Regions from separate parts of the Streptomyces sp. NPDC088246 genome, predicted to be linked through region 1. Evidence: riboswitches for the same ligand, from Rfam matches in the RefSeq annotation. Region 1 holds a riboswitch; each other region holds the start of a gene.
What was found. A riboswitch is a leader RNA that binds a small molecule or an ion and turns the genes downstream of it on or off. The one in region 1 is predicted to bind thiamine pyrophosphate.
Positions count from the first base shown of each region.

Region 2: linked by a shared signal. The riboswitch ahead of ACIPEK_RS27045 (purine-cytosine permease family protein) and the one ahead of thiC (phosphomethylpyrimidine synthase ThiC) in region 1 are both predicted to bind thiamine pyrophosphate.
Region 3: linked by a shared signal. The riboswitch ahead of ACIPEK_RS02980 (thiamine ABC transporter substrate binding subunit) and the one ahead of thiC (phosphomethylpyrimidine synthase ThiC) in region 1 are both predicted to bind thiamine pyrophosphate.
Region 4: linked by a shared signal. The riboswitch ahead of thiO (glycine oxidase ThiO) and the one ahead of thiC (phosphomethylpyrimidine synthase ThiC) in region 1 are both predicted to bind thiamine pyrophosphate.

Region 1 covers NZ_JBIURV010000014.1:15,533-17,726, forward strand. The annotation lists gene ACIPEK_RS20360 (YibE/F family protein) at 1-960, opposite strand, end outside; TPP riboswitch at 1,031-1,164, shown strand; gene thiC (phosphomethylpyrimidine synthase ThiC) at 1,157-2,194, shown strand, end outside.
Region 2 covers NZ_JBIURV010000021.1:81,548-83,741, reverse strand. The annotation lists gene ACIPEK_RS27045 (purine-cytosine permease family protein) at 1-736, opposite strand, end outside; TPP riboswitch at 728-822, opposite strand; gene ACIPEK_RS27040 (hypothetical protein) at 1,089-1,259, shown strand; gene ACIPEK_RS27035 (hypothetical protein) at 1,522-1,803, opposite strand; gene ACIPEK_RS27030 (alpha/beta hydrolase) at 2,020-2,194, opposite strand, start outside.
Region 3 covers NZ_JBIURV010000002.1:91,919-94,112, reverse strand. The annotation lists gene rlmN (23S rRNA (adenine(2503)-C(2))-methyltransferase RlmN) at 1-703, shown strand, start outside; TPP riboswitch at 745-861, shown strand; gene ACIPEK_RS02980 (thiamine ABC transporter substrate binding subunit) at 936-2,045, shown strand.
Region 4 covers NZ_JBIURV010000003.1:342,292-344,485, reverse strand. The annotation lists gene thiO (glycine oxidase ThiO) at 1-830, opposite strand, end outside; TPP riboswitch at 828-940, opposite strand; gene ACIPEK_RS06725 (hypothetical protein) at 992-1,369, shown strand; gene ACIPEK_RS06720 (NAD(P)/FAD-dependent oxidoreductase) at 1,398-2,194, shown strand, end outside.

The DNA.
Region 1 (2,194 bases):
CAGCTCCCAGACCGCCGATGTCTGGGTGACCGTCACATCGTCGAGCACCCCGAGCGAGCCGATGATGACACCGGCCAGCAGCAGGCCGCTCATGTCGATGTGCGGGTACAGGCCGTGGATGAGGCCGGTGCTGTCGTCGGTGTTGCCGGTCAGGCTTGCCCAGCCGATGAAGAGCGACCCGAGCAGCCCGATCAGCAGCAGTGAGATCAGTGTGCCGATCACCGCGACCGACGTGCGGGCGGTCAGGCCGTGGCACATGTAGAGCGCGATCAGCATGATCGCACTGGCCCCGACCACCGCGACGAGCAGTGGATTCGAGCCTTGGAGGATGGCCGGGAGAATGAACAGGGTCAGCACGGCGAACGACACGGCGAGTGCGACCAGTGCCATCACCCCACGCATCCTGCCCACCGCGATCACGACCAGGGCGAAGATCCCGGCCAGCAGCGTCATCGGGAACTTCCGGTTCACATCCGTCACCGAGTACTGCAGATCACGGGGTGCGTCGGGGGCGTACGCCACGACCACGCCCTGCCCTTCGCGCAACTGACGGGGTGCGTCCGGCTGGACGATCTCGACGAAGGTCCGGCCCTTGTCGTGACCGGTCGTCACCTCGACGGTGGCCTGCTCGCACAGCCCGGGACCGCTACCCGGCGGCGGGGTGGTTTCGCCGCTGATGGGTGCCTGGGCAGCATTCACGTCCTTGCAGTCCACTTTGTCGATATTCACCACCTTTCCCTGCTGGGTCTGCCGGTCGAAGCCGACACCGGTCCGCTCGTGCGGGGGCGCGCCGCCCGGCCAGAGCACCGCCAGGCCGACGACGACCGCGGTGGCGAACGGGATCAGCACGGCCGCGATGACCTTGCGCAGATGTTTGGATACGGGCTCGGCAGGGCCATGGCTGTGGGAGTGGCCGTGCTGATGGCCCTGCCGTTCGGGGCCGGTATGGGGGGACGTCACCGGCCGATCATCGCAAGAAGAGAAGGGCCCTCTGTTCATTACGCCGGGCAGGGCGCTAGCGTGGAGGAACCTTTGCACACGCGGGAGCTCGGAGCACCGGGCTGAGAGGGCGCTGATATCCGTACATCCGTACGGGAGAGGCTGCGCCGACCGCCGAACCTGTTACCGGGTAATGCCGGCGTAGGGAGTAGGTCTCATGACCACATCGGACGCACGCACGCCTGCCTCGAACCAGAGCGACGAGGCCGGGAAGTCCATCGGCTGGCACAAGGGATACGTCCAGGGCTCACGCCCGGACCTCCGGGTGCCGGTCCGTCAGGTGCACCTCACCAACGGCAAGGACGTGGCGCTGTACGACACGTCGGGCCCGTACACCGATCCCACCACCGAGACCGATGTCCGTCGCGGGCTCGCACCGTTGCGCGAGAGCTGGATCATCGCGCGCGGCGACACCGAGGAGTACCCGGGCCGCCCCGCCCGCCCCGAGGACGACGGGCTCAAGCACACCTCGCCGCGAATGGGGTCTCCCCTGCTCGAGCGAAGCGGAGAGCTTGGGGAAGGGCTGCGCAACCTCGACGCGGTCTTCCCCGGCCGCCCGCGCCTGCCCCGACGAAGCCGGGACGGGCAGCTGGTGACCCAGCTCGCGTACGCCCGCCGGGGCGAGATCACCCCGGAGATGGAGTACGTGGCAATCCGGGAGAACATCGAACCCGAGGTGGTGCGCGAGGAGATCGCCGCAGGCCGGGCCGTGCTGCCGGCCAACGTCAACCACCCCGAGATCGAGCCGATGATCATCGGCAAGCGGTTCCTGGTGAAGGTCAATGCCAACATCGGCAACTCCGCGGTGACGTCCTCCATCGAGGAGGAGGTGGAGAAGATGACATGGGCGACGCGCTGGGGCGCCGACACGGTCATGGACCTTTCCACCGGCCGCAACATTCACACCACCCGTGAGTGGGTTCTGCGCAACTCCCCCGTGCCGATCGGCACCGTTCCCCTCTACCAGGCCCTCGAAAAGGTCGATGGGCGGGCCGAGGAGCTGACCTGGGAGATCTACAAGGACACCGTCATCGAGCAGGCTGAGCAGGGCGTCGACTACATGACGGTCCACGCCGGCGTGCGCCTGCCGTACGTCCCCCTGACCGCCCGCCGCAAGACCGGCATCGTCTCCCGCGGCGGCTCGATCATGGCGGCTTGGTGCCTAGCGCACCACAAGGAGTCGTTCCTGTACGAG
Region 2 (2,194 bases), on a different contig from region 1:
AGCGGCTGAAGTCGCTGGCGTATGGGGCCCAGGACAGGGTCAGACTCAGCGCGATGGTGCTGGTCAGGACGAACGCACCGACCTGGTCGGCGCCGTGCGCGGTGCCGCTGCCGGCGGGGTGGACACCGTCGAGCAGCCGCCAGGCGATCAGCACGAATGCGGCCGCGAGCACGAAGGTCATGACGATCTGAAGCCGGTGAATGGCCTCGTAGCCCAGCACGCCGAGAACGCCCTGGGCCACCAGCATGACCAGGACACCGAGCCAGAACGGCCAGCCGCACAGCCGCGCGAGCGCGTCCCCGCCGAACAGCCCGATCAGCGCGTCCCAGGCGACCGAGGACAGCCACTGCAGGATGCCGGGCACCGCCACGCCGCGGCCGAAGGCGAGCCGGGCCAGCGGCAGCTGCCCGGCACCGGTCTGGCTCCCCCAGGTGCCCAGGTAGGCGGTGGGCACCGCGCCGAGGACGGTGCCCAGCACGACGGCGGTGAGCGCGGATGCGAAGTCCAGGCCGAGGGCGATGCCGACGGTTCCGGTGAACACGCCGGTCATGGTCAGATTGGGAGCGAACCATACGGTGAACAGGCGTCCGGGACCGCCGTATCGGTTGCTCTCGGGGACCGGTTCTATACCGTGCGCTTCGACACGGAGGTCGCCGGGGGCCGCCGGCATCCGTCCGTCGAAGACGGCCTGTCGGCCGTCGGCGGGCAGACCGCCGGATACATGCGCCAAAGGCATGGAAGACATCCCTCCGCCAGTACGAACTGGTTCAGGTTCGACGGGTGTGATCTCAGCCCTCGGATGGGGCACCCCGTGTCCGGTACGACGGACAGAGTAACCCGATCGCTCCGGCCCTCACATCGCCGGGAGCGGGTACTCCAAAAGGATCTCCGACAGGAACAAGGGGCTGCCCGGCCCGGACGGTCTTGCCGTCGCGGTCGGAGTGGGCGCCCCAACGGGAGGCGAGCCGGGCCACCGGGAACAGTCCGCGGCCGCCCTCGTCGCTGGTGCGCGCAGCGCAGGTGCGGGGCGCTGGGACTGCCGTCGGAGACCTCATGGGCCAACCAGCTGACTGACCATCAGCTCTGGGGTGAGGACGGGGGGTTCCACACCCCCGGTCGGCAAGCTGACGGGTGGTGAGGGTACGGGCGCGGGCGACCTGCGCGGGGTCGACCGGCAGCTCCCGGCGGACGGCTCGTCCTGCTTCCAGAACGCGGGGGCGGGCAAGGAGCAGGGCCGCGTCACCGGATCGGGGACCTGACAGCCGGGTGGTCGCCACGGCACCGCAGAGCCGCTCGAGCGGTCGTACGGGGCCGGCCATGGTGCGGGGCAGTTGGTCGCGCTCGGCGCCCATGTCCCGGTCCGGTGCCTGGAGGAGACCGTCGGTGCACCGCGCGAGGACGGAGCCTTCCCCGAATCGGCGTTCAGCGGTCTCGAAGGGCAGCCCGCCGCGCGGCCTGCCCCAGCGCCTCACCGTCATCGCGGCACGTGACCACCGCGATGCCCTCCCTCCGCGTGCTCGCTCACTTCTGGCTGAGCTTGATGTGCTCGGTCAGGTTGCCGACCTCCCTGCCGAGTTTCTGCACGGGGTCGGCGAACGAGGCCAGGGCGGACTCGATGTCGACCGCTGCGGCCGTGTGATGCTCCATGACGGCTGCGTGATGCTCCATGACGGCTGCGTGCTCCAGCCGTGCCCACACGGCGGCTTCGACCACCAGCGCGTCACGCTGAGGACTGGCAACCGGGTGCTGGGATGCCTGGGTAAGCAGCTCGCGGGCCCTCTGGGCAGGGGTGCTGTCGTTCATGGACCGAATCTTTCCAGCGAAGGCGGGGCGACGTGCGGTTTCGGGAGCGGGACACCCAGACCGAGCCGGTGGTGGAACTGGCACAGCATGCAGACGAGATCGCCGTGACCGGCGACGATCCCACGATCTCCCTTGCCCGGCCGGGGGCTCGTCCCAGACACGGCCGGGCATGGCGCGGCGAGGATGCCCGGGCGGATGATCTCGGCACATGGCCGTTCAGCCGTCGGCCCGCAGGGCGTGGAGCAGCATCGGCAGCGAGGAGTGCAACTCACGCTGCCAGTACGGCCAGCCGTGGGTCCCCGGTCCGTAGAAGTGAGTGGTCACGTGCTTCGCGCCCTGGCGTCCGAGCTCGCTCGCAAGGGCCTGGTTCTGCCTGTTGAAGTCCGCCTCG
Region 3 (2,194 bases), on a different contig from region 1:
CTGCGCCACGGGACAGGCCGGTCTCGACCGCAATCTGTCGACCGCGGAGATCGTCCACCAGATCGTGGACGGCATGCGCGCGCTGCGCGACGGGGAGGTCCCCGGCGGTCCGGCGCGGCTCTCCAACATCGTCTTCATGGGCATGGGCGAGCCGCTGGCCAACTACAACCGGGTGGTCGGCGCGATCCGCCGGCTGACCGACCCGGAACCGGATGGGCTGGGGCTCTCGCAGCGCGGGATCACCGTCTCCACCGTGGGCCTGGTGCCCGCGATGCTCCGCTTCGCCGACGAGGGCTTCAAGTGCCGCCTCGCCGTCTCCCTGCACGCACCGGACGACGAGCTGCGCGACACGCTCGTCCCCGTGAACACGCGCTGGAAGGTGGGCGAGGTGCTGGACGCCGCGTGGGAGTACGCGGAGAAGTCCGGCCGCCGCATCTCCATCGAGTACGCGCTGATCCGGGACATCAACGACCAGGCGTGGCGCGGTGACCGGCTCGGCCGGCTCCTCAAGGGCAAGCGTGTGCACGTCAATCTGATCCCGCTGAACCCGACGCCCGGCTCCAAGTGGACCGCCTCGCGGCCCGAGGACGAGAAGGCGTTCGTCGAGGCGATCGCGGCACACGGAGTGCCGGTGACCGTGCGGGACACCCGCGGTCAGGAGATCGACGGGGCCTGCGGGCAGTTGGCGGCAGCCGAGCGCTGAGGCCGGAACGGCCCGTGTAGCCTGGGCCTGAAATCAACTTCATATTCCGACAGGGGAGCGCCACAGCGCTGAGAGTGCGGCACCGAGAACAGGTCGGCCGCAGACCCTCTGAACCTCGCCCGGGTCATTCCGGGTAGGAAGTTCGGTCATCAACTCATGCTGTTGCGCCCTGCCCGCTTCTCCAGGGGTGGGGCCGCGTCTCTTCCTGGCCAAAACCCAGGAGGAATCCACAATGAGCACCACACGCAGAACCAAGCAGCTTGCGGCGACGGCTGTCGTCGCCGCGCTCGGTGTCACGGCACTTGCCGGATGCGGGAGTTCCGGCGAGTCGGACTCCGGTTCCGGCTCCACGAAGAGCTCCGGCTCGAAGACCGTGACTCTCGTCAGCCATGACTCCTTCAACGCCTCCAAGGATGTGCTCAAGGAGTTCACGGAAGAGACCGGCTACACCGTCAAGGTGCTGAAGAGCGGTGACGCGGGTGTTGCGCTCAACCAGGAGATCCTGACCAAGGGCTCCCCGCGCGGCGATGTGTTCTTCGGCGTCGACAACACCCTGCTCTCCCGCGCTCTCGACAGCGGTCTCTTCATGCCGTACGAGGCGAAGGGCCTCGACCAGGTGGCGGCCGGCATCCAACTGGACGCCGAGCACCGGGTCACCCCGGTCGACACCGGCGACATCTGCATCAACTACGACAAGAAGTACTTCGCCGACAAGAAGCTTGCGCCGCCTCGGTCCTTCGACGACCTGGCGAAGCCCGAGTACAAGAACCTCCTCGTCACGGAGAACGCCGGGACCTCCTCGCCCGGCCTCGGCTTCCTCCTCGGCACCATCGCCACCTACGGCGAGAAGGGCTACCAGGACTACTGGAAGAAGCTGAAGAGCAACGGCGTCAAGGTCGTCGACGGCTGGGAGCAGGCGTACAACGAGGAGTTCTCCGGCTCCGCGGGCGGCAAGAAGGCCAAGGCCGACCGGCCGCTCGTCGTCTCGTACGCCTCCAGCCCGCCCGTCGAGGTGCTGTACGCGAAGCCGCAGCCGGCCGAGGCCCCGACCGGGGTCGCCACCGGGACCTGCTTCCGTCAGATCGAGTTCGCGGGTCTGCTGGACGGCGCGAAGAACGAGGCGGGCGGCAAGGCCCTGCTGGACTTCCTGATCAGCAAGAAGTTCCAGGAGGACATGCCACTCAACATGTTCGTCAACCCGGTCACCAAGAGTGCGGAACTGCCGGAACTCTTCACGAAGTTCGGCGCGACGGTGGACAGGCCGACGACCGTCGCCCCCGACGAGATTTCCAAGAACCGTGAGCAGTGGGTTCAGTCGTGGTCCTCGCTCGTAGTGAAGTAGCGAAGACTCCCGTACGCGGAACGGACGCGGGCGGGAGGAGCGAGCACGGGAAGAGCGAGCACGGGAAGAGCGGGCACGGGGAGGGGCCGCGCGGGAAGAGGCCGCGCGCCCGCTCCGCGCGCGCGAACCCGGCGCGCGCAAAGGCCTGG
Region 4 (2,194 bases), on a different contig from region 1:
CCGACGACCAGTTCGCCGTTCTCGCGCGGTACGAGATAGACGTGGCTTCCCCGGACCACGGCCCGGACCGTCCGGGTGAGGAACGGTGCGTACGCGGCGGGCACGGTCAGCCGCAACACCTGCCCCTTCACCGGCCGGACCGGCGGCACGACCTCGTCCGGCAGTCCCGGGAGCCGGCCGCTGAGGCTGCCCGCGGCGAGCACGACCTGGTCGGCGGCGAGCTCCGTACCCCCGGCGAGCACGGCTCCGGCGGCCCGGTCGCGTATCACCGCCAGGCGCTCCACCCATCCGCGGTGGAAGACCACCCCGGCCCGCTCGCAGGCGGTCAGCAGTGCGGCGGCCAGCCGGCGGGGATCGATCTGGTGGTCACTGTCGACCCGCAGACCGCCGCGGACGCCCGGCGCGAGCATCGGCTCCAGGCGGCGGCATTCTCGGCCGGTGAGCCACTCCGACTCCAGGCCCGAACGCTGCTGCAGGGTGTGCAGTTCCCGCAGATGGGTACGGTCGTCGGAGTCCAGTGCGACGGCCAGGGTGCCGCAGGCGCGGAAGCCGGTCTCCTGTCCGCTCGCCGCCTCCAGCTCGGCCGTGAAGGCCGGATAGCGGGCGGCCGAGGCGACATTGAGGCCCAGCAGCATCTGTTCGCCGTAGTGGAGTTCGGTGACGGCGGCCAGCATGCCGGCGGCCACCCGGGCGGCTCCGCCACCCGGTTCGGGATCGACGACCGCGGTGCGCAGTCCGCGTTGCGCGGCCCGCCAGGCGGTCACCAGACCGATGATCCCGCCCCCGATGACAAGGACGTCGGATCCGTTTCCGTTCCGAGAAGAACGCATGGGCGTCCAGCCCCTCCCTTCGCCGGCATGACCCGGATCAGGTTCGTACGGTCGGAGGCCGCCCAGCCTCCCTCTCAGCCCGGTGCGTCCGGGCTCCCGCGAGTGTTTTACGTTGGCCACCCTAAACCCAGCCACCCGGACCCAGTGAGGGAGCAGCCACCGTGGCCCGTTCGCTCGACGGACTCGTCCTGGCACCGGTCGCCGACCAGGCCCCGGGCCAGGTCGGTACCCGTACCCGCTTCACGTACCACGAGAAGGACGGCCGGATCTGGGCCGAGTACGCGGGCGGCGACGTGGTCCGCGGCAATCTCGTAGGCACTCGCGTCGACGACACCCTCGGCTTCCTCCCCCATGGCCTCAAAGGCATGGGAGGTGCCCCCTCCGTCCAGCTGAAGCAGCACGGCACGACATCCTCGGGTCACTGTGTCTCCACCGTCGTCGACCTCGCGGACGGCCGGGTCCGGCTGGACGAGCGGTGGGAGTGGGAGTCGCAGGAGGGCAGCGGTACGAGCACGGTCGAAGAGCTTCCCCCTTCCTGACGATCAGTCAGATGATTAAGGTGTACGGGTGAGCGAGCAGCAGCAGTCAGAGCAGCCGGACCGGCAGGCAGGGCGCCGCGTCGTCATCGTCGGCGCGGGCATGGCCGGCGTGCAGACGGCGGTGGCCCTGAGGGAACAGGGCTTCACCGGCTCCGTCGCCCTGATCGGCGCCGAACCGCACCAGCCCTACGACCGGCCCCCGCTGTCCAAGGCGGTACTGCTCGGCAAGGCCGAGGACTCCGCCTTCGACGTCGACTTCGAGGCGCTGGACATCGATCTGCAGCTGGGTCGCGAAGTCACCGGTGTGCGGCCGGGCGCGCATGAGCTGGACACCCCGTCAGGACCCGTTGCATACGACGTCCTGGTGATCGCGACCGGCGCCGAACCGGTTGTCCTGCCCGGCGCCGAGGGCGTTCCCGGCGTCCATCTGCTGCGCACCCTCGACGACGCGGCACGGCTGCGGCCCGTACTCGACGGGCAGCACGGCGTCGTGGTCGTCGGCGCGGGCTGGATCGGCGCCGAGTTCGCCACCGCGGCCCGCGCCGCGGGCTGCGAGGTCACCGTCGTCGAGGCCGCCGACCGGCCCCTCGCGGGCGCCATGCCCGCCGAGGTCGCCGCCCCGATGACCGCCTGGTACGCCGAGAGCGGCGCCGAACTCCTCACCGGGGCCCGGGTCGCCCGCATCGAACCCGGCCGGGTGATCCTTGCGGACGGCCGCACGATCCCGGCCGGAGCGGTCGTCGTCGGAATCGGCGCACGGCCCGCCACCGGCTGGCTGGCCGGCTCCGGCATCGCGCTCGGCCCCGACGGATCGGTGACCGCGGA